DNA from 3 places in the Kitasatospora sp. NPDC015121 genome. Region 1 is predicted to be linked to each of the others. Evidence: riboswitches for the same ligand, from Rfam matches in the RefSeq annotation. Region 1 holds a riboswitch; each other region holds the start of a gene.
What was found. Region 1 has a riboswitch for cobalamin ahead of nicT (Nickel transporter NicT). Riboswitches for the same ligand answer to the same signal wherever they lie in the genome.

Region 1 (7,648 bases):
GCCGCGGACGATGAAGTTCGCCGTCGACGTCCACCCCTTCGTCACCATCGTGGCCGTCCTGGTCGGCGGCGCGCTGCTGGGCATCGTCGGCGCGCTGGTCGCCGTCCCGGCCGCGGTCGCCCTCGGCCTGCTGCTGGACGAGTTCGTCTTCCCCCGCCTCGACCGCCGCTGACCGGCCGGCCGCCCCTCGACCGCTCCGGCACCTCGTGGTCCGGAGCCGGGTCGCCGAGGCCGCCGGCCGGGCGCGGGGCCGGCCGGGAGCCAGGACCTCAGGAGCGCGGCACCATCGCCAACTGGCGGGACTGGGCGACCAGTCGGCCGTTCTCGTCCCAGACCTCGCAGTCCTCCTCGAAGTACCCGCCGGCCAGGTTGCGGGTGGCGTGCGAGACCCGGAGCCAGCCGGCGGCGGGCAGCGCGCGGAGGTGGACGGTGAGTTCGATGGTGGGGGCCCAGCCCGGGCGGCCGAGGTCGAAGGTGACCGGGGGGAGGGCGTCGGCGGTGAGCAGCAGGGAGAGCGGGTCGGCGGGACGGCCGTCGGCCAGCCGGAACCAGCCCTGGATCCGGCCCTCCTTGGACGGCTGGCCGAGCGCCCAGCCGATCGTGGCCGGGTCGAGCCGCAGGTCGAGGCGCTCCAGCAGGGCGGCCTGGGCGAGGAGTTCGCGCGGGGCGTGCTCGACGCCGACGCACTGCTCCGGCGCCGGCAGGGCGGGCGGCAGCGCGGTGGTGGCGACCTCGCCGTCGAGCCCGGCCAGGTCGGTGAACGCGGCGGTGACCCGCAGCCGCTCCTCGCCGCCCTGGGAGAGCACCGCGCTGCCGGTGGCCAGGTTGCGGCCGCGCCGGGCGATCTCGGTGCGGACGGTGGCCGGCCCGGGGCGGGACGCCGACACGTAGGTGCCGCTGACGGTCAGCGGGTGCGGGTGGCCGGGGCCGGCCTCCAGGGCGAGCGCGTGCGCGGCGAAGGCGAGCAGCAGGCCGCCGTTGACGCCGCCGCCGATCTGCCAGCCGTCGCCGAGCTCGCCGTCGTAGCGCCCGGCCTCCTCGGGGTGCGGGGTGAGCGCGACCGCCTGGTCGAACTCGAAGGCGGGGGTGGCGGGGGTGGTTTCCGGCATGGCTCCGCGGCCCTTCTGCGCAGGGGGCAAGACATTACTTGCCGGTAGCTTACGCGCGGAGGCCGCCGGACCAACAGGTCCGGCGGCCTCCGGGAGTGCGGGCGGGCTCAGCGCCGGATGCTCGGCTTGAGCTCCATGAACCGGGCGAGCAGGCCGTTCACGAAGGCCGGCGACTCGTCGGTGGAGAACTCCTTGGCGATCTCCACCGCCTCGTCCAGGACCACCGCGTCGGGCGTCCCGTCCTCCCAGATCAGCTCGTACGCGCCGAGCCGGAGCACGTTGCGGTCGGCGATCGGCATCCGGTCGAGCGCCCAGCCCACCGCGTAGGTGGAGATCAGGTCGTCGATGGTGCGCGCGTGCTGCGCGTACCCCTCGACCAGCTGCATCGTGTAGTCCGCGACCTGCGGGATGCCCTCGTCGGGGCGGGGGTCGCGGGCCCGCGCGATCCAGTCGGCGAGCACCCGCTCGGGCGACACGCCTCGGTGGTCCGCCTCGAACAGGATCTGGAAGGCCCGGGTGCGGGCCTTGCTACGAGCAGCGGCCACGGTTACTTGACCCGGCCGAGGTAGCTGCCGTCGCGAGTGTCGACCTTGACCTTCTCACCGGTGGTGACGAACAGCGGCACCTGGATCTCGGCGCCGGTCTCCAGGGTGGCGGGCTTGGTGCCACCGGTGGAGCGGTCGCCCTGGACGCCCGGCTCGGTCTCGGCGATGACCAGCTCGACCGCGGCGGGGAGCTCGACGTACAGCGGGACGCCCTCGTTCTGCGCGACCAGGGCCTCGAAGCCCTCCAGCAGGTACTTGGCGGCGTCGCCGACGGTGGCGGCGTCGACCGGGACCTGGTCGTAGGTGTCCATGTCCATGAAGATGAACGCCTCGCCGTCGCGGTACGAGTACTGCATGGTCCGCTTGTCGACGTTGGCGGTCTCGACCTTGATGCCCGCGTTGAAGGTCTTCTCGACGACCTTGCCGGACAGGACCTCCTTCAGCTTGGTGCGCACGAAGGCCGGGCCCTTGCCGGGCTTGACGTGCTGGAACTCGACGACGGTCCAGAGCTTGCCGCCGTCCAGCTTGAGGACCATGCCGTTCTTGAGATCGTTCGTGGTAGCCACGGGCGCACTTACTCCTGATATGTCCGCTGTCAAGGAACACCAAGCCGCGCGCCACCGCGACCGCTTCCGGTCACAGCGCGAGGAGCTCCTTGGTGGTGATGGTGAGCAGCTCGGGCCCGCCCTCCTCGGGAGGCCGCACCACGAGCGTGTCCTCGATCCGGACGCCGCCCCGGCCCGGGAGATGGACCCCTGGACCGACGGTGACCGGCACGCGGTTGTCCAGTTTACCCATGTCGGCGGGCCCCAGGCGCGGAGCCTCCCGGATCTCCAGGCCGATGCCGTGCCCCAGCGCGTGGACGGACCGCTCGGGGTGGCCCGCCGCCTGGAGGATCGAGCGGGCCGCATCGTCCGGGACGTGCTGCTCGACGCCCGGCCCGAGGGCCTCCCGGCCCGCCCGCTGGGCGCGGAAGACCAGCCGGTGCAGCTCGACCTGCCAGGCGGCGGGGGCCGCGCCGATCACGAAGGTGCGGGCGGTGGAGATGCCGTAGCCGCGGTAGCGGGCACCGAGCGCGACGGTGAGGAAGTCGCCCTCCTCGACCCGGCGGTCGGTGGGCTGGTGGTGCTCCAGGCCGGAGTGGCTGCCGGTGCCGACCGAGACCGGGAAGGCGGCCCGGTCGGCGCCGTGGTCGATCATCCGGCGCTCCAGCTCCATCGCCAGGTGCCGCTCGGTGCGGCCGACCAGGATCGACTCGAGCAGCTCGCCGAGGGCCTGGTCGGCGATCTCGGCGGCGATCCGCAGGTCGGCGATCTCGTACTCGTCCTTGACCACCCGCAGCCGCTCCACCGCCCGGTCCAGGTCGAGCAGCCGGGTCGTCCCGGCCAGGCGGGCGACGGCGCGGTGCCGGGCCACGGTCAGGTCGTGCTCCTCGACCGCGAGGTCGCGCACCCGCAGCCGGGCGGCGGCCTCGGCGGCGGCGAACGCGGCGTCGCCCTCGGCGGGCACCGGCAGCCGGGTGACCTCGGGCTCGCCGGGCCGCTCGCCGCCCGCGTCGGGCTCCGCGCCCTCGGGCACCGCGAGCACCGCCCGGTCCCGGGTCAGCAGCAGCGCGGCGCCCAGCGGCGGGCAGCCGGTCAGGTAGCGGACGTTGGCCGCGCGCGTGATCAGCGCGGCGTCGGCTCCGGAGGCGCTGCAGTACTCGCGGAGGCGTTCGCGTCGGGCGGCGTGCGCGTCGGACATGGTCCGAGCGTACGAACGGGCTCGCCGGGGCGCCTGTCGGGACCGGCCGACGGGGTCGGGAATGCGGGCGGGGGGCCTCGTGTTGTGACGTGGTGAAAACGGCAATCGTTGCCGGGAGAGGGAGGACGAGACGATGGCACGCAGCGAACTGCGACCGGTGGTCACGCTCCGGTCCACGGCGGGCACCGGCTTCACGTACGTGACCCGGAAGAACCGCCGCAACGACCCCGACCGGATGGCCCTGCGGAAGTTCGACCCGGTGGCGGGCCGCCACGTGGAGTTCCGCGAGGCCCGCTGAGCCCGGGGGCGGCACCCGTCCGGTCCGGCACGCAAGCATCCAGCGAGGACTCCAGCGAGGAGGAGCAGTCATGCAGCAGGGAATCCACCCCGAGTACCGCCCGGTGGTCTTCCGGGACAAGACCGGGGGTCTGTCGTTCCTGACCCGCTCCACCGCCGCGAGCGACCGCACGGTCGCGTGGGCGGACGGGCGGACGTACCCGGTGGTCGACGTCGAGACGTCCTCGGCGAGCCACCCGTTCTACACCGGCAAGGCCCGCCTGATGGACACCGAGGGCCGGGTCGAGCTGTACCGGCGCCGCTACGGCGGCTGACGGAGCGCGGCGAAGGGGCCCCGGGTTCGCCCGGGGCCCCTTCGCCGTACCGGGACTCCGTCTCCCCGTCCGGGCCGGCTACGCCCCGGGCGGGGGGACGGAGACGACCATGGTGACCAGGCACGGCAGGTCGCCGTCGTTGCGGTAGCCGTGGGCGGTGCCCGCCTCGTAGGAGGCGGTGGAGCCGGCCGGGACGCGGTGGTCGCGGCCGTCCAGGACGAGGGTGAGGACGCCCTCGTCGACCCGGGCGATCTCGACGGTGCCGGGCGGGTGCGGGTCGGAGGTGTGCGCTTCGCCGGGGTGCAGGCGCCAGGACCACAGCTCCAGCGGCCCGGGGGCCTCGGTGCCGCCGAGCAGGGTGCCGCTGCCGCCCTCGGGTCCGGTCCACAGCCGGACGGCGTCCTCCACCGGGACGATCCGGACGGCGGAGGAGGCGTCGTAGTCGAGCAGCCGGGCGATCGAGACGCCGAGCGCGTCGGCGAGCCGGACCACGGTGCCGACGCTGGGGTTGGTGCGGGCCTGCTCGATCTGGACGATCATGCCCCGGCTGACCCCGGAGCGGGCGGCCAGGGCGTCCAGGGTGTGGCCGCGCTCCAGGCGCAGGCGCTTGAGGTTGCGGGCGAGGGCCTGGGTGACGAGATCGGCGTCCGGCACGGGGCAGTCCAATATTCTGGTTGGGTCAGTGCACTGGGTTGAACTATGCTGCGGCGGCATCGCCAGGTCCACCGACTGTACTGCGGAGTCCACCATGCCGTCCGCCTCCCCCGTCGCCTCATGAGCGCCGCCCTCGCCCTGCTCGCCAGCCTGCTGTGGGGCGTCGCCGACTACGGCGGCGGGGCGATCACCCGGCGGCTGCCCGCGCCGACGGTGGTGGTGCTCTCGCAGTCGGCGGCCGCCGGCGTGCTCGCGCTGGCGGTGACCGCGACCGGCGGCTGGGCCGGCGCCGGGCCGGCCCTCTGGTACGCGGTGGCGGCGGGCGTGATCGGCCCGTTCGCGCTGCTGGCGTTCTACCGGGCGCTGGCTCTGGGGCCGATGGGCGTGGTGTCGCCGCTGGCCACCGTCGGCGTGCTGGTGCCGGTCGGGGTCGGCCTGTTCCTCGGCGAACGGCCGGGCGCCGTCCAGGCGCTGGGCATCGCGGTGGCCGTCACCGGGGTCGCCCTGGCGGGCGGCCCGCAGCGCGGCGGGGCGTCCGTGAGCCGGCGGGTGCTGGTGCTCACCCTCGGCGCGGCGTTCGCCTTCGGCGCGGTGCTGGCGCTGGTCGCGCACGCGGGCGCGGGCGGCGCGCTGCTGCTGACGCTGTGCGTGCAGCGGCTGACCAACACCGCGGTCGGCGCCGGGATGCTGGCCGCGCGGGCCCGCCGGCAGCCGCTGGAGCTGCGGGCGGGCCTGCGCGAACTGCCCGCGCTGACCGCCGTCGGGGTCGCCGACGTGGCCGCGAACGGCCTGTACGCGGCCGCCTCCTACCTGGGCTCGGTGGCGGTCGCGGCCGTGCTGGCCTCGCTCTACCCGGTGGTCACCGCGCTGATGGCGCGCGGCCTGCTGAAGGAGCGGCTGCTGCGGGTGCAGGTACTGGGCGCGGGCCTCGCGGTGGCCGGGACGCTGATCCTGGCCACCGGTTGACCCGCCGTCAGGAGGCCTGCGCGAACGCCCGGGAGCGCTTGGCGATCCGCCAGTAGCCGATCGCGGCGGCCCAGACCACCACGAACAGGCCGACGATCACGAAGCCGACGTTGTCCAGGCTGAGTCCGGCGATCCAGCCGGTGACCGGGTCGACCAGGCCGAACTTGTCGTGCAGCACGGCGACCAGCTCGATGGTGCCGATCACGAAGGCCACCGCGATCGACAGCCCGGTGATGGTCAGGTTGTAGTACACCTTGCGGACCGGGTTGGCGAACGCCCACTGGTAGGCGAAGTTCATGAACGTGCCGTCCAGCGTGTCGAACAGGCTCATCCCGGCGGCGAACAGCAGCGGCAGGCAGACCACCGCGTACCAGGGCAGGCCGGAGGCCGCGCCGGAGCCCGCCATCACCATCAGGGTGACCTCGGTGGCGGTGTCGAAGCCCAGGCCGAGCACCATCCCGACCGGGAACATCTGGCCGGGGCGGCTGATCGAGCGGGTGGCCCGGTTCAGCAGCCGGGCCAGCAGGCCGCGCGCCGCCAGGTGCTTCTCCAGCTCCCCCTCGTCGTACTCGCCCGCCCGCATCGCCCGGAACACCCGCCAGATGCCCAGCAGGGCGACCAGGTTGAGCGCCGCGATCAGGTAGAGGAAGGCGCCGGACGCGGTGGTGCCGATGGTGCCGAGCACCTGGTGGGTGGTGGAGTCCTCGTCCATCAGGGTGCCCGCCAGCGCCGCGCCGCCGGCCACCATGGCGGCCATGATCACCACCATCGAGGAGTGCCCGAGGGCGAACCAGAAGCCCACCGAGACCGGGCGGCGGCCGTCCGCCATCAGCTTGCGGGTGGTGTTGTCGATCACCGCGATGTGGTCGGCGTCGAAGGCGTGCCGCATGCCCAGGGTGTACGCGGTGATGCCCAGGCCGACGCCGAACACCTGGGTGCCGACGGCGTAGTGGTGCGGCGCGACCAGGAACAGCAGCGTCCCGAACGCCACCACGTGCATCGCCAGGATCACCGCCATCAACCCGGCGGTGCGCAGGGTGTCCTCGCGCCGCCACCGGAAGGCGGGCAGGGGGGATCCGGGACCGTTCCCGGGCAGGGTCGACTCATGCGCGGTCATCCGCGTTCACGCTCCAGCACCTCGTGGATCACTTCGTGAGATGCCGTGGCCGGTCTCCTGGCTGACGGGGTGTTGCGCGCCGGCGCCCGGCCTTCCCGGCCGCGGGCGGCCAGTGGCACGAGGTGGGAGCCGACGACTCCCCGATCACAGTGGCGAGGGCCGCTCCGGACTCCTGTGCCGACCACTCTCGTGGCGGACACAGTGCACCGGCTTCCCGAGCACCACGGCCCGCCCACCGTAGGCCCGCGCCGGGCCCGGGGGCAAGTGCCCGCCCGGGCCCGGGTGGCGCAGATCACGCCTGTTCAGGAGTGTGGTGACGCGGCGTCAGGCCGTCCCGGCCGCTCCGGCCATCCAGAAGAAGACGCAGGTCATCCGCTTCTCGGCGAGCGTGCTGCCGTGGTACTCGGTCGCGGTGTGGATCAGGTTGGCGGTGTAGAGCAGCAGCCGGTTGTAGCGGTGCGGCACGGCGAGGTCCTCGGTGAACGAGTCGGGCGGGACGAAGCGGGTGCCGAGGGCGTCCACCAGGTTGTCGTGCGGGGCGACCACGCTGTTGCCGCCGAGCCGGCCGCCGGGGAAGCTCTGCCGGTAGAAGCTGGTCCCGCAGCGCTTGGGCACCGCCGGGTTGAGGTACAGCACGGCCGCGTAGCGGCAGAGCGAACGCGCGTCGGTGTGCGGGCGCGGCTCGCACTCCCCCGCGCCGACCACCTGCACGCAGTTGTGGTTGAACGTGCCGCCGCCGGCCCCCTCCCGGGCCCAGATCCGCTCGGCCCCGGTCGCCGCCCGCACCAGCGCCTCGACGTGCGCCAGCTCGTCCGGTTCGAGGCCGGGCATCGCCCGCAGGCCGGGCCAGGACTCCGGTCGGTGCGGGTAGCCCTCGTCCCAGTCGGTGCGCGCCAGGTGCCT
Region 2 (7,648 bases), on a different contig from region 1:
TGTACTGGTAGTGCTCGCGGTCCGTGTACGAGACGTGCTCGGTCATCGCGGAAGTCTCGTGGCTGTAGGACTCCTCCACGTGGCTGCCGGCCGCGAGGGCGGAACCGGCGGCGGGAACCGCCACCAGCCCGGCGGCGAGCAGGGACACGGCGGTGATGCGGGCGATGCGCTTGGTCATCGTCGACCTCTCCGTTCGATCGGACGGCCGGTGCCGTCCGCTGCCCACGACGCTATGGATCCGGCGGGAGGACCGCTCCCCGGTTGGGCCGGACAGTCCTGCCCGGACCGTCACCTCTTGAGCCGTTCGGCGATCCAGGGGACGCTGCGCCCGGTCTGTTCGGCCAGTTCCCGCAGGGTGGCGCCAGCGGACCGGCGTTCCCGCAGCCATCCGGCGATGTCCGCGGTGCCGACGAGCCGTGCCGTCCGCTCGTCGTTGATCCCCACCCTGGCACGGCGTCCGGCCGGGGAGTTGACGCCGGTGGGCCGGAGCGGGATGCCGTTGTCGGCGAGCAGGCCGCGCAGGGTGGCGCGGCCGATCCGCAACTGCCGGGCGGTCTCTTCGATGCTCAACTGCCTTTCGGTGTAAAGCGTTTCGAGCGCATCGGGGAGGGCGGTGAAGCCGAGCCGTGCGGCGGCCTCCCGGGCCCGCGCGTGGGCCTGGGCGGAGCGGGTGCGGCGCCCGGCGAGCAGGTGTTCCGCCCGCGTGCGCACCAGTTCCGCCGGGGCGGGCCGAGCCGCCTGCCGGGCCGCGGCTCGGGTCAGCTCCCCGGAGCGGGCCATGGCTTGGCCCGTCGCGAAGTTCTCCCGCAGCTCGGCGGAAGCCCGGTAGGCCGTGGTCTGGCGCGCCGAGCGGGTTCGGCCCAGTTCGCGCGAGCTGAGCGAGCGCCTCCTGCGCAGTCCGTACCGGGTGCGGTAGTCGGCGGCGGTGAGGCCGTGTGCCCGCAGGTGGGAGCCCAGGGCGCGAAACCCCCGGCCGCAGATGTGGCACACCACCAGGTCGGTCGGTTGGTCACGCACGAGTGCCCCGAAGTCCGGGTGCTCGGTGCCGGGTGGGTGCGGACCCGGGCCCGGCTCGTGCGCTCGGACCGGATCACCGGCGCTGATCGAAGTGGTCATGGCACCTACCCGCTCCCCCGAGCGCTCATCTGTTTCCCTTCGGCAAAGAGGCCGTGGATCGGCAGCGAGGCGCCGCGCGCCGTTTGCCCGCCGGACGGCCCGTCCAGCACTATTGCACATAGGTTGCAATAGCAATCAGCAGGCAATACGGAAGGGTGGGCTGGTGTCGCAGTCACCGGTGGTGCTGGGGATCGAGTCGTCGTGCGACGAGACGGGGGCGGGGCTGGTCCGAGGCGGAGTACTGCTCGGCCAGGCGGTGGCCTCCAGCATGGACGAGCACGCCCGCTACGGCGGCGTGGTGCCGGAGATCGCCGCCCGGGCGCACGTGCACGCGATGGCCCCGGTGGTGCGCGAAGCCCTTGACCGGGCCGGGCTGACCCTCGCCGACGTCGGCGCGGTCGCCGTCACCACCGGCCCCGGCCTGTCCGGCGCGCTCCAGGTCGGCGTCGCCGCCGCGAAGGGATACGCGTTCTCGCTCGGCGTGCCGCTGTACGGGGTGCACCACCTGGCCGGACACGTCGCCGCCGCGACGCTGGACGGCGGGCCGCTGCCGAACCCGTGCGTGGTGCTGATCGTCTCCGGCGGCCACACCTCGCTGCTGCTGGTCCGCGACCTGGCCCGCGACCCGATCGTCCACCTCGGCGACACCCTGGACGACGCGGCCGGCGAGTGCTTCGACAAGACCGCCCGCATCCTCGGCCTGCCCTACCCCGGCGGCCCCGCCATCGACCGCGCCGCCCGCACCGGCGACCCGGCCGCCGTCCGGCTGCCCCGGCCCCTCACCGGGCCGAACGACGACCCGTACGCCTTCTCCTTCTCCGGCCTGAAGACCGCCGCCGCCCGCTGGACCGAGACCCACCGCGCCGCCGGCACCGCCCCCAACGTGCCGGACGCCGCCGCCTCCCTCCAGGAGGCGATCGCCGACACACTGACCCGCAAGGCCGTCCGCGCCTGCACCGACCACGGCATCGACACCCTCGTCGTGGTCGGCGGCGTCGCCGCCAACTCCCGCATCCGCGCCCTGACCGAGCAGCGCTGCGCCGCCGCCAGCCTCACCCTCCGCGTCCCACCCCTCCACCTGTGCACCGACAACGGCGCGATGGTCGCCGCCATCGGCGACCTGCTGGTGCGCTCCGGCGCCGCGCCCGCCCCCCTCGACGTCTCGATCGACCCGTCCGCGCCGCTGGAGTACGCCGCACTCACCCCCCGCCCGCGAGTGGCGGCATGACCGCGCACCAGGTCCGGCTGCTGCCGCCCGGCGACCTGCTCGACATCACCGCCGAGGTCCGCGCGGTCTACGCGGCCGCCTTCGGCGGGCCACCCTGGCACGAGCCCGCGCACCGCGCTGACGCCTACCTGGAACGGCTGGCCCAGGACGTGCTGCGGCCGAGCTTCACCGCCGCCGCGGCCCTCGGCCCGGACGGCGACCTGCTGGGCTTCGCCACCGCCTGGACCACCCCCGACCCCTTCCCCGACGACCGCTCCCACCCCCAGGTCGCGGCCGCGCTCGGCCCCGACCGCACCAGCGCCTGGCTGTGCGGCGCCCGGGTGGTCGACGAACTCGCCGTCCATCCCGGCAACGCGGGGCGGGGCATCGGCGCGGCCCTGCTGGAGGCCGTCACCGCCGATGCGGCCGGCGGGCGCTGCTGGCTGCTCACCACGGCCCGGCCCGACGGCCCGCTGGACTTCTACCTCCGGCAGGGCTGGCACCCGGCCGCACCGCACCTCGACGACCTGGCCGTCCTGCTCGGCCCCCGCCACCCCGCCGGAGCCGAGCGGTGAACCCCGAGACCCGCGCCCGGCTGCGCACCAGCCGCCTGCGACTGCTGCGCCGGGCCCTGCGGGCCATCGCCCCCGACACCCCCGTCCGAACGCCTTGCTCCGCCCTCGACCTCTCCGTCCAGGCCGAACGCCTGTGCGGCGGCCGGGCGTCGGGCACCTCCGACAGCGAGTTGCCCGGGGTGGCCCGCCGCTACCTGACCTGATCCAGACTCCCGAGCACCGCACCTGGAGGGACACCGTGCAGACCGCCGAGATCCGCAGCCGCTTCCTGGACTGGTTCGCCGCCCGCGGCCACACCGTCGTCCCGTCGGCGCCGCTTCCGACCCCCGATCCGCCCCTGTTGTTCGTCAACGCGGGCATGGTCCCCTTCAAGCCCTACCTGACCGGCGAGGCCCAGCCGCCGTGGCCGCGCGCCGCCAGCGTGCAGAAGTGCGTGCGCACCCTGGACATCGAAGAGGTCGGGCGGACCACCCGGCACGGCTCGTTCTTCCAGATGAACGGCAACTTCTCGTTCGGGGACTACTTCAAGGAGCAGGCGATCGCCCAGGCCTGGGAGCTGTCGACGGCCGCACCCGCCGACGGCGGTTTCGGGCTCGACCCGGCGCGGATCTGGGTGACGGTCCACCACGACGACCGCGAGTCGGCCGCGTTGTGGGCGCGGATCTCCGGCCTCCCAACGGAGCGGATCGTGGAGCGCGGCGACGCCGACAACTTCTGGTCGATGGGTGTGCCCGGCCCGTGCGGCCCCTGCTCGGAGCTGTACTACGACCGGGCCCCGCACTCGGCCGGGACGGCGGTCCGGCCGTCGACGAGGACCGGTTCATGGAGTTCTGGAACCTGGTCTTCATGCAGTACGAGCGCGGCGAGGGCACTGGCAAGACGGGCTATCCGATCCTCGGCGAGCTCCCGCGCCGCACCATCGACACCGGCATGGGCCTGGAGCGGATGGCCACCCTGCTCCAGGACGCGCCGAACCTGTACGAGACCGACCAGCTCCGCCCGGTGCTGGACCGGGCCGCCGAACTCGCGGGGGTCCGCTACGGCGCCGACCAGCAGGCGGACGCGCGGCTAAGGGTGGTCGCCGACCACGTCCGCACCGCGCTGATGCTGCTCGCCGACGGCACCGCACCGGGCAACGAGGGCCGCGGCTACGTGCTGCGCCGCATCCTGCGCCGTGCGGTGCGGGCCATGCGGCGGCTCGGCCACCAGGATCCGGCACTGCCCGAACTGCTGCCGGTGGCCCGCGACCGGATGGCCGACTCGTACCCGGAGACCGCCACCGACTACCCGCGGATCGCCGAACTCGCCACCGCCGAGGAGGAGGTCTTCCGTTCGACCCTCCGCCAGGGCAGCACCGTGCTGGACACCGCGATCCGCCGCGCCAGGGACAGCGGGACCCGGGCCCTGGACAGCGCGGAGGTGTTCCGGCTGCACGACACCTACGGCTTCCCCGTCGACCTCACGCTGGAGACCGCCGCCGAGCAGGGCGTCACCGTCGACCGGGCCGGTTTCGCCGCCCTGATGGAGGCCCAACGCGAGCGCGCCCGCCAGGACACCCGCGCCAATAAGGCCCACCACGCCGACACCACCGCCTACCGGGCGCTGCTGGCCGACCACGGGCCGACCGACTGGCGGGTCTGGGACACCCTGGCCACCGAGTCGGCCGTCCTGGCCCTGTTCGACGCCCTCGGCGCGCCCGTCGCCGCGCTCCCGGCCGGCGCAATCGGCACCGCCGTGCTGGACCGCACGCCGTTCTACGCCGAGTCCGGCGGCCAGGCCCCCGACGCCGGCCACCTGACCGGTGCCGACGGCACGGACGCGGAGGTGATCGACGTCCAACGACCGCTGCCCGGCCTGGTCGCCCACCAGGTGCGCGTCCTGACCGGCGAGTTGACCGCCGGGGCGCCGGTGCGCGCGGAGGTCGACGCCCAGTGGCGGCACGGCGCCCGGCAGGCCCACTCGGGCACCCACGTGCTGCACGCCGCGCTGCGCCGGGTCCTCGGCCCCACCGCGCTGCAGTCCCGGTTCCTACAACCGGCCCGGCTACCTGCGGCTGGACTTCCCGTGGCGCTCCGCGCTGAGCGCCGCCACCCGCAGCGAGGTCGAGGAGGTCGCCAACCGGGCCCTGCGCGACGACCTCCCGGTCTCCGCCGTCTGGATGCCGCTGGAGCGGGCCCGGGAGCTCGGCGCGCTCGCCCTGTTCGGCGAGACCTACGGCGAGCAGGTGCGGGTGGTGGAGATCGGCGGCCCGTGGTCACGCGAGCTGTGCGGCGGCACCCACGTCGACCACTCCTCCCAGATCGGGGTGCTCGCGCTGACCGCCGAGTCCTCCGTCGGCGCGGGGCTGCGCCGCGTCGAGGCGGCGGTCGGGCTGGAGGGCTTCGGCTACCTCGCGCGCGAACGCGACCTGGTGGCCCGTCTCGCCGAGCAGCTCCAGGCTCCGCGCGCCGAACTCCCCGACCGCATCGCCGCGTTGACCGCCCGGCTGAAGGCCGCCGACCAGCAGGCCGAACGCCTGCGGCAGCAGGCCCTGGAGCGGCGCGCCGCCGGGGCCGCGCCGACCGCGCAGGACGTCCGGGGCGTGCTGCTGGCCCGGCTGACGGAGAGCGGTGACCCCGGTGACGCCCGACTGCTGGCCCGGGCGGTGCGCGACCGCCTGCCCGCCGACCGGCCCGGGGTGGCGGCCGTCACCGGCAGCGGCCCCAAGGGCGGCCACCTGGTGGTCGCGGTCAACCGGACCGGCCGGGACGCCGGCCTGTCCGCGGCCGACCTGCTCCGGGAGGCGCTGGGCGGCCGGGGCGGCGGCAGCGCCGACACCGCACAGGGCGGCGGCCTGAACGAGGCCGAGACGGCCCGCGCGGGCGAGACCCTGGCCGCCGAGCTGGCCGCCCGTGCCTGAACCGGCCGCGGCAACGGGCGTCCTCGACCTGCTCGGAGCGGGACGTAGAGTGGCCGGTGCAGCTGGTTCGCCCCGCCCTCCCGGGCGGGTGCGTCGCAAGAGGGAACCCGGTGGGAATCCGGGACTGCCCCGCAGCGGTGAGCGGGAACGACAGCCGTCACAGGCACTGGGGCCCACGGGCCCCGGGAAGCGACGGCCGGTAGGTGGCCGCCCTCCTTCGAGGGCGGGTGGCCGTGCCCGCGAGTCCGAAGACCTGCCGCTGCCCGCGGACCGCGGTGGTCCGCGGCCCCACCGCGACCCCGAGGGCGGGCGACGGCGACGGCGGGCCGCCCGGCCCGGCCGCCTCGTCCGCGCGTTCGGGTCCGTGAACTCGCGAAGGAGAGTTCCGTGAAGCGCACCACCTGCTCCGGGGTGACGGCCCGATGACGACCTCACCCGTCCCCACCCGCACGCCGGCCGAGTCCGCCGTCACGCTCGCCCACATCATGAGCGAGCACGACACCAACCTCTACGGGACGGTGCACGGCGGCGTGGTGATGAAGCTCATCGACGACGCGGCCGCCGCGGCCGCGGGCCGCCACGCGGGCGTCCCGGCGGTCACCGCCTCCGTGGAGGGGATGTCCTTCCTCGCTCCCGTCCGGGCCGGTGACCTGCTCAGCGTCCACGCACGGGTCGAACGCGCCGGGCGCACCTCCATGCACGTCTCGGTCGCCGTGACCTCGGAACGCTGGAACCTCACCGGCCCGGTCGCCGACGTCGCCACGGCCCGGCTGGTCTTCGTCGCGATCGGCCCCGACGGCCGCCCGCATTCCGTCCCGGCACTGCTCCCTGACGGCCCGTAACACCCGTCCGGACAGATCCTGGCGGTGGTTTGTTCGCATTTGCCATACTCGGCGCACCAGGAACCGAAGGGGACTCAGTGGATCACCGAGTGGTGGCGGACCTTCCCGCCGGGGCGGAGCGGTCCGGGCCGGACGAGGAGCAGGTCAGCCGTCGGCTGCTGCGCGAGGGCGGCAGTCGGTGCACCGAGCCGCGGGTGCGTGTCCTGGAGGCCGTCCGCTCGCACGGCGGACACTTGACGGCAAGTCAGATCCACGCCCGGGCCACGGCGGGTGGGCGCCGCATCGACCTCTCCACCGTCTACCGGACGGTGGAGAGGCTGATGGGGCTGGGCCTGCTGCACTCCCTGCACGGGCCGAACGGCGAACTCACCTTCGGCATGGTGGGCGAGCCGCACCACCACACGGTGTGCACCGGCTGCGGCGCGGTCGGCGAGTTCCCGGTGGCGCTGCTGGACGACGGCCTGTCCGCGGCGGCGGCGCACACCGGGTTCCGGGTCGAGGCGCTGGTGCTCAGCGGCCGGTGCTCCGACTGCCCGGGCACCGGTTGACGCGACGTCCGACCTTGGCGGCGGCCCTCGCGGCCCAGCGCTGCTCGACGTTGCTGAACCGCCAGTAGGCCAGCGCGCACGCCCAGACCACGACGAACAGGCCGACGATGACGTAGCCGACGTTGTCGAGGCTGATGTCCGCGATCCAGGTGCTGAGCGGGTCGGTGAGGTCGAGCTTCTCGTGCAGCACGCTCACCAGCTCGATGGTGCCGATGAAGAACGCCACCGCGATCGACAGGCCGGTGATGGTGAGGTTGTAGTAGACCTTGCGGACCGGGTTGGAGAACGCCCAGTGGTAGGCGAAGTTCATGAACGTGCCGTCGAGGGTGTCGAACAGGCTCATGCCGCAGGCGAACAGCAGCGGCAGGCACAGGATCGCGTACCAGGGCAGGCCGGACGCGGCGCCGGAGCCGGCCATGACCATCAGCGCGACCTCGGTGGCGGTGTCGAAGCCGAGGCCG
Region 3 (7,648 bases), on a different contig from region 1:
TCCCCGGTGCCGACCTGGGTGGTGCTGCTGCAGGCCGCCACCGCCGCCGACCGGGACGCGCTGGAGAAGACCGTCGCCGACGCCGGGTACGCGGCCGAGGACTGGACGTCCTCGGTGCGGCTGCTGTGCCGCACCTGCTCGGAGTCCCGGATGGCGATCGACGACGGCCGCACCGCGCACCACGACCCGCACGACGACGGCGACCCGCTGCACCCCGGCCACCTCAGCCACCTCAGCCAGGGCTCGGCCGGCGGCCCCTGGCAGGTCGAGCGCGAGTGCGGGATCGCCGCGCCGGCCGGCCTGGTCCGCTCGCTGCTGGACCGCTGGGCCGCGGCCTCCCCGGCGACCCGCGCCTACCGGGACCTCGAAGAGGTCTGCTGACCGCGGCCGCGCCGCGCCCCGTACCCTGGACCGGTACACCAGGCGGATGCGGACGAAAGCGGAACCGAGCGATGGCCGAGCACCACGACCACGAGCACGACCACGGACACGACCACGCGCACGAGGACACCGAGCCCCAGCGGGTGGTCGGCGAGGAGCCCGACCTGTCCAAGGGCACCGCGCGTCCGATCACCGTGGTCGGCAACCCGGTGCTGCACCGCGAGGTGCGGACCGTCACCGCCTTCGACGGCGAGCTGTCCGCGCTGATCGACGACATGTTCCAGTCGATGTACGCGGCGGAGGGCGTGGGCCTGGCCGCGAACCAGATCGGTGTGGACCTGAAGGTGTTCGTCTACGACTGCCCCGACGACGAGGGCGTCCGGCACGTCGGGCACGTGGTCAACCCGGTGCTGGAGGAGCTCCCGGCCGGCCGCCGGGTGCTGGACGACGGCCAGGAGGGCTGCCTGTCCGTCCCGACCGCGTACCAGGAGCTGGCCCGCCCCGACTACGCGGCCGTCACCGGCCAGGACAAGGACGGCAACCCCGTCCGGGTCGAGGGCACCGGCTTCTTCGCCCGCTGCCTGCAGCACGAGACCGACCACCTGTACGGGTACCTGTACATCGACCGGCTCTCCAAGCGCGACCGCAAGGACGCGCTGCGGCAGATGGCCGACGGCACCCCCAAGTACGCCACCGTCCCGAACGACTGACGGGCGCCCGTAGACGTGCCGAGGGGCCCGGGAGCGACGCGCTCCCGGGCCCCTCGCCGCACGCGGGGTCAGTGCTTGCGCAGGTCGACCAGGCCGCGTTCGAGGCCGCGCTTGAGGAGGGGGGCGAAGGGCCGCTCGACCAGGCGGTGGACCAGCCAGGCGTAGACCAGCATGCCCGCCACGACGGTCGCGACCAGGGCGTAGGGGTCCATCGACCGGCGGAAGTGGTGGATCAGGATCCAGCCCGGGTACTCGTGGACCAGGTACAGCGGGTAGGTGAGGGCGCCGGCGGTGGCGAGCCACTTCCACTGGATCCGGTTGAACCAGCCGAGCGCGATCGCGAGCACCACCAGGTAGAAGACCGTGATCAGCGCCAGGGTCCGGGTGTAGGAGAGCGACAGCCAGGTGAGCCGGGACACGGTGGCCCAGATGTGCCAGGCGGACAGCGCCCAGGAGACGCCGACCAGGCCCAGGTTGATCAGGGTCGGGCCGAAGCGGTGGACCAGGAACATCGCGACGCCGGCCACGAAGTAGCTCGAGTACTGCGGGAAGAGGACGGTGTTGAGCAGCGGGAAGTCGGCGGTCACGAGGTAGACGGAGAGGATCGTCCACCCGGCGCAGAAGGCGACCACCTTGCGGTAGGTCAGGCCGCCGATCAGCAGCAGGCCGAAGAGGACGTAGAAGCGCAGCTCGACCCAGAGCGTCCAGAAGACGCCGTCGACGTGGACGCCGCCGAGCCCCTCCTGGGTCATCGTCAGGTTGGCGATGACGTTGCGGTAGGACCCCGAGAGGATCCCCCCGGCCCACGGCGGCCGGGCGATGAAGATCGCGGCGGCGGTGGTCAGCACGGCGAACCAGTAGGCGGGGAAGAGCCGGGTGATCCGGGAGGTGGCGAAGTCACCGAGCGACCGGCCCCAGCAGGACATGCAGATCACGAAGCCGCTGATCAGGAAGAAGAGCTCGACCCCGGTCCAGCCGTACTTGGTCAGGGCGTGCAGCCGGGGCATCAGGTGCCCGGCCGTGCCGCCCCAGACCGTCAGCTCACGGTCCAGTCCGGTGTAGTGGTACAGCACCACGGCCAGTGCCGCCAGCAGCCGCAGGCCGTCCAGGACGTACAGCCGGGGGCGCCGCGCCCGGCGGCCCCCGGTCGCCCCGTCCGGCTGGGAGGGAACCCCGGGGCGGGGCGCCGGTGTGGTGGTGCTGGTGCTGCTCATGAGGTCCTTGGATCTGTGGGGAACGGAGCACGACGACAGATGTCCGGCCCCGAGGTTACGGGGCCGGACATCGGACGCAGCAGGTGGGACCGCCTAGAAATCGTCGTCGAAGGAGACCGAGCCCTCGACGGCGACCTGGTAGGCGGAGACCCGGCGCTCGAAGAAGTTGGTCAGCTCCTGCACGTTCTGCAGCTCCATGAAGCCGAACGGGTTGGTGGAGCCGTACCGGACCGGCAGGCCGAGGCGGGCCAGGCGCTGGTCGGCGACCGCCTGCAGGTACTCGCGCATCGAGTCGGTGTTCATGCCGGGCAGGCCCTCGCCGCACAGGTCGCGGGCGAACTGGAGCTCGGCCTCGACGGCCTGCTCCAGCATCTCGGTGACCTGCCGGGCCATCTTGTCGTCGAAGAGGTCGGGCTCCTCCGCGCGGACGGTGTCGACCACCGAGAACGCGAAGTCCATGTGCATCGACTCGTCGCGGAACACCCAGTTGGTGCCGGTGGCCAGGCCGTGCAGCAGGCCGCGGCTGCGGAACCAGTACACGTACGCGAACGCGCCGTAGAAGAACAGGCCCTCGACGCAGGCCGCGAAGCAGATCAGGTTGAGCAGGAAGGCCCGGCGGTCCTCCTTGCTCTCCAGCGAGTCGATGTGGTCGACCGCGTTCATGTACGTGAAGCAGAACTGGGCCTTCTGCGCGATGGAGGGGATGTTCTCCACCGCCGCGAAGGCGGCGTTGCGGTCCTCCGGGTCGGGCAGGTAGGTGTCCAGCAGCGTCAGGTAGAACTGGACGTGCACGGCCTCCTCGAACAGCTGCCGCGACAGGTAGAGGCGGGCCTCGGGGGAGTTGATGTGCTTGTAGAGGCTCAGCACCACGTTGTTCGCGACGATCGAGTCACCGGTGGCGAAGAACGCGACCAGCCGGCCGATCATGTGCCGCTCGCCCTCGCTCAGCTTGGCGAGGTCGGCGACGTCGGAGTGCAGGTCCACCTCCTCCACGGTCCAGGTGTTCTTGATCGCGTCCCGGTACCGGTCGTAGAACGACGGGTAGCGCATCGGGCGCAGGGTCAGCTCGAAGCCCGGGTCGAGCAGCATCTTCTTCTGGTCTTCGGTGCTCATTACTGGCAGGCCTCGCAGGACTCGGGGTTCTCCAGCGAGCAGGCGATGGCGTCCTGCTCGGCCTGGGAGAGGGCGGGGGTCTGCACCGGGACGGGGGCGGCGGTGCGGGCGGCTCCGGACGCGGCCTGGGCGATCCGGGTCGCCGGGCGGGAGCGCAGGTAGTAGGTGGTCTTCAGACCGACCTTCCAGGCGTACGAGTACATCGAGGAGAGCTTGCCGATGGTCGGCGCCGCCATGAACAGGTTCAGCGACTGGCTCTGGTCGATGTACGGCTGACGGGCCGCGGCCAGGTCGATCAGCGCGCGCTGCGGCAGCTCCCACGCCGTGCGGTACAGCGAACGGACCTCCTGCGGCAGCCAGGTGAAGTCCTGGATGGAGCCGTTGGCGTCGCGCAGCGCGTCCCGGGTCTGCTGGTCCCAGACGCCGAGCTCCTTGAGCTCGCGCACCAGGTACGGGTTGACCTGGAGGAACTCGCCGGAGAGGGTCTCGCGCTTGAACAGGTTGGAGACCTGCGGCTCGATGCACTCGTACACGCCGGCGATCGACGCGATGGTCGCGGTCGGCGCGATCGCCAGCAGCAGCGAGTTGCGCAGGCCGACCTCGGCGATCCGGGCGCGCAGCGCGTCCCAGCGCTCGGTCCACTGCGGGTTCGCGGCGCCGAAGTGGTCGACGTGCAGCTGGCCGCGGGCGGCCCGGGTCTCGCCGTACGCCTCGTGCCGGCCGAACCGCTCGGCCAGGTCGGCGGAGCGCTCGTACGCGGTGAGCATGATGCGCTCGGCGATCAGGGTGGAGAGGGCGACCGCCTCGGCGGAGTCGAAGTCGATCCGCAGCTGGAAGAAGACGTCCTGCAGGCCCATCACGCCCAGGCCGACCGGGCGCCAGCGGGAGTTGGACGTCCCGGCCTCGGTGGTCGGGTAGAAGTTGATGTCGATCACGCGGTCGAGGAAGGTCACCGCGGTGCGGACGGTGGCGTCCAGGCGGTCCCAGTCCATCGCGTTCAGCAGGTCGGCGGCGGTGGCGCCGGGGGCGACGTGCGCGCCCAGGTTGACCGAGCCGAGGTTGCAGACCGCGGTCTCCGAGTCGTCGGTGACCTCCAGGATCTCGGTGCACAGGTTCGAGGAGTGCACCGTGCGGCCCGGCAGCGCGGTCTGGTTGGCGGCCCGGTTGGAGGCGTCCTTGAAGGTCATCCAGCCGTTGCCGGTCTGCGCCAGGGTGCGCATCATCCGGGCGTACAGGGTCTGCGCGGGGATGGTGCGCACGGCCTTGCCCGCCAGCTCGGCCTTGACGTACGCCTCGTCGAACTCGGCGCCCCACAGGTCCACCAGCTCCGGCACGTCCGCCGGGGAGAACAGCGACCAGTCGGCGTCGGCGTTGACCCGGCGCATGAACTCGTCCGGGATCCAGTGCGCCAGGTTCAGGTTGTGGGTGCGCCGGGCCTCCTCGCCGGTGTTGTCGCGGAGCTCCAGGAACTCCTCGATGTCGGCGTGCCAGGTCTCCAGGTACACGCAGGCCGCGCCCTTGCGCCGGCCGCCCTGGTTGACCGCCGCCACGGAGGAGTCCAGGGTGCGCAGGAACGGCACGATGCCGTTGGACTGGCCGTTGGTGCCGCGGATCAGCGAGCCGCGCGAGCGGATCCGCGAGTAGGACAGGCCGATGCCGCCCGCGTGCTTGGACAGCCGGGCGATCTGCGCGTACCGGTTGTAGATCGAGTCCAGGTTGTCCAGCGGCGAGTCCAGCAGGTAGCAGGAGGACATCTGCGGGTGCCGGGTGCCGGAGTTGAACAGCGTCGGCGAGCTGGTCAGGTACTCCAGGCGGCTCATCAGGGTGTACAGCTCGGCGACCTCGCGCACCGACTCCTCGGTCGTGCCGACCGCCAGGCCCGCCGCCACGCGGAGCAGGAAGTGCTGCGGGGTCTCGACCACCTTGCGGGTGATCGGGTGGCGCAGCAGGTAGCGGGACTGCACGGTGCGCAGGCCGAAGTACTCGAAGCGGTCGTCGGCCGCCTCGTCCACCAGCGAGTCGAACAGGTCGGCGTGCCGGGCCACGAACGCGGCGGTCGCGTCGCCGATCAGGCCCTCGGCGTGGCCCACGGCCACCGAGGAGGAGAACGAGGTGACCTGCTGGGTGGCGGCCTCGTCGCGGATCTCCAGCGCCAGCAGGCGGGCGGCCAGCTTCGAGTACTGCGGGTCCTCGGCGATCATCGACGCGGCGGCCTCCACGGCCAGCCCGCGCAGTTCGGCGAAGTCCGAACCGGCGTGGCGGCCGCGCAGCGCGGCGGCGGCGACGTGGCCGGGGTCCACCTGGGGGAGGTCGGTGCTGCGGTCGGTGAGCAGCCGCAGCAACGCCGCACCGGGGTCGGTGAAGGCGTCGGCGGATCCCTGGGACGGCAGGGTGACTGAGGCGGCGACGGTCAAGGCGCACTCTCTCCTGTGGCGGCGGCGGACGTGGCTCGGGTGTCCGGGACCGCACGCGGCCAGGGGAAGGCGGCACGAGGGAACGAGAACGCGTTCCGGCGCGCGAAAGACCCACCCCCGGTCCGCCCGCGAGACCGGACGGCAAAGCTGTGCTGCACAAGGCGTCTGCGGGGATGCCGTGTCGCACACCGTCTGCAGGTCCTCGGACTGCGCGGGCGTCGACTACAGCCCGCTCACCGTTGCGGGGCAGTCCCGGACTTCCACCGGGTTCCCCTGCGTCGACAGCGAGAGTGAGCATACATGTTGTGGTGGCTGGAACTGGAAGCACCAGATGTAGTGGCGCGTGTCGCGGTGGTGGCGTCGCGCGTAGACAACGAAAACGGCGCCGGCGCCGGCTCAGAACCGCGTCGCGTAGACCATCAGGTCGGTGCCGGGGGCCGGCGACCAGTCCCGCTCCGGGGCGCGGACGAAGCCCAGGGCGTGGTAGATCCGGTGTGCGGCGGTCATCCCCGGCCGGGTGGAGAACGCCATCCCGCCCAGTCCGAGTTCCCGGCTGCGGGCGATCGACGCCTCCACCAGCGCCCGGCCGACGCCCCGGCCGCGGGCCGCCGGGCCGACCGCGAGCATCCGGATCTCGCCCTCGTCGGGCCCGGCGACGTCCGCCCAGGGGGTGCCGCCGGGCGCGAAGGTCACGCAGCCGAGCACGGCTCCGGCGCCGTCGACGGCGACCAGGAGCTCGGCCTCCCGGTTCCGCCGGGCGGCGTCGCGCAGGCGCTCGACGTACGGGGAGTCGGGACGGGTGTGGCCGTCGCCGACGAAGGCCGTGACGGTGACCTCCCCGGCGGCGGCGAGGTCGTGGTCGAGGGCGCGGCGGACGAGCGGGGGCTGCATCCGGACAGTGTGCCGGACCGGCGGCGGCGCGGGTCGGCCAGGTCCGGGTCGAAGGGGTAGCCGGTCGGGCGGTGCACGGTGTCGCGGCCGGTCCGGCCGTGGCGGTCCAGGTCGCGGCCGACCAGGACGCCGATGAGGCCGAAACCGCCGATGAGGCCCAGCAGGGCGAGCGCGGTGGTCATGCCTCCACTGTCCGCCCCCGGCCCCCGGCCGACGAGTGGCAGGAACGCACCATTGCCACGAAATCCTGCCACTGCCATCCTGGGCGCATGCGGAAGCTCGACAACGTCGCCGTGGTGGTCCTCGAAGAGATCCACCCCTTCGAACTGGGCGTGGCCTGCGAGGTGTTCGGCCTCGACCGGAGCGAGGCCGGCCTGCCGGTCTACGACTTCGCGCTGGTCGGCGACCGGCCCGGACCGATGCGCACCCACGCCGGCTTCACCGTCGACGTCCCGCACGGCCCCGAGCGGCTCGCCGGCGCCGACCTGGTCATCGCCACCGCCACCGGCATCCGCGCGCACTACCCCGAACCGCTGCTCGCCGCGCTGCGGGCCGCCCACGACCGGGGCGCCCAGCTGCTGTCGATCTGCTCCGGCAGCTTCCTGCTCGGCGCCGCCGGACTGCTCGACGGCCGCCGCTGCACCACCCACTGGCAGTACGCCGCGCTGATGGCCGAGCGCTTCCCGCTGACCACCGTCGAACCCGACGTGCTGTACGTCGACGACGACCCGGTGATCACCTCGGCCGGCACCGCCGCCGGCATCGACGCCTGCCTGCACCTGGTCCGCAAGGTGCAGGGCGCCGAGGTGGCCCGGGCGATCGCCCGCCGGATGGTGGTCGCTCCGCACCGGGACGGCGGCCAGGCCCAGTTCATCAACCGCCCGCTGCCCGAGGGCGAGGGCGACTCGCTGGCCGGCGTGCTGGA

Region 2: it holds a riboswitch for cobalamin, as region 1 does, so the genes downstream of both, ACZ3J7_RS38320 (acyl-CoA thioesterase) here and nicT (Nickel transporter NicT) in region 1, are expected to answer to the same signal.
Region 3: it holds a riboswitch for cobalamin, as region 1 does, so the genes downstream of both, ACZ3J7_RS21725 (ribonucleoside-diphosphate reductase subunit alpha) here and nicT (Nickel transporter NicT) in region 1, are expected to answer to the same signal.

What each region holds. Positions count from the first base shown of each region.
Region 1 is NZ_JBVHEH010000004.1:234,871-242,518, forward strand. It holds gene ACZ3J7_RS07005 (AI-2E family transporter) at 1-172, shown strand, start outside; gene ACZ3J7_RS07010 (thioesterase family protein) at 270-1,109, opposite strand; gene nusB (transcription antitermination factor NusB) at 1,217-1,654, opposite strand; gene efp (elongation factor P) at 1,657-2,220, opposite strand; gene ACZ3J7_RS07025 (aminopeptidase P family protein) at 2,291-3,397, opposite strand; gene rpmG (50S ribosomal protein L33) at 3,531-3,695, shown strand; gene ACZ3J7_RS07035 (type B 50S ribosomal protein L31) at 3,766-4,008, shown strand; gene ACZ3J7_RS07040 (XRE family transcriptional regulator) at 4,087-4,662, opposite strand; gene ACZ3J7_RS07045 (EamA family transporter) at 4,783-5,628, shown strand; gene nicT (Nickel transporter NicT) at 5,636-6,745, opposite strand; cobalamin riboswitch at 6,776-6,986, opposite strand; gene ACZ3J7_RS07055 (DUF6445 family protein) at 7,070-7,648, opposite strand, start outside.
Region 2 is NZ_JBVHEH010000049.1:27,048-34,695, reverse strand. It holds gene ACZ3J7_RS38350 (hypothetical protein) at 1-178, opposite strand, end outside; gene ACZ3J7_RS38345 (MucR family transcriptional regulator) at 289-1,017, opposite strand; gene tsaD (tRNA (adenosine(37)-N6)-threonylcarbamoyltransferase complex transferase subunit TsaD) at 1,280-2,344, shown strand; gene ACZ3J7_RS38335 (GNAT family N-acetyltransferase) at 2,341-2,898, shown strand; gene ACZ3J7_RS38330 (hypothetical protein) at 2,895-3,101, shown strand; partial or broken gene alaS (alanine--tRNA ligase) at 3,137-5,797, shown strand; cobalamin riboswitch at 5,843-6,072, shown strand; gene ACZ3J7_RS38320 (acyl-CoA thioesterase) at 6,220-6,639, shown strand; gene ACZ3J7_RS38315 (Fur family transcriptional regulator) at 6,732-7,187, shown strand; gene nicT (Nickel transporter NicT) at 7,150-7,648, opposite strand, start outside.
Region 3 is NZ_JBVHEH010000014.1:34,953-42,600, reverse strand. It holds gene ACZ3J7_RS21745 (tetratricopeptide repeat protein) at 1-381, shown strand, start outside; gene def (peptide deformylase) at 453-1,091, shown strand; gene ACZ3J7_RS21735 (acyltransferase family protein) at 1,160-2,305, opposite strand; gene ACZ3J7_RS21730 (ribonucleotide-diphosphate reductase subunit beta) at 2,399-3,418, opposite strand; gene ACZ3J7_RS21725 (ribonucleoside-diphosphate reductase subunit alpha) at 3,418-5,832, opposite strand; cobalamin riboswitch at 6,009-6,134, opposite strand; gene ACZ3J7_RS21720 (GNAT family N-acetyltransferase) at 6,229-6,723, opposite strand; gene ACZ3J7_RS21715 (helix-turn-helix domain-containing protein) at 6,993-7,648, shown strand, end outside.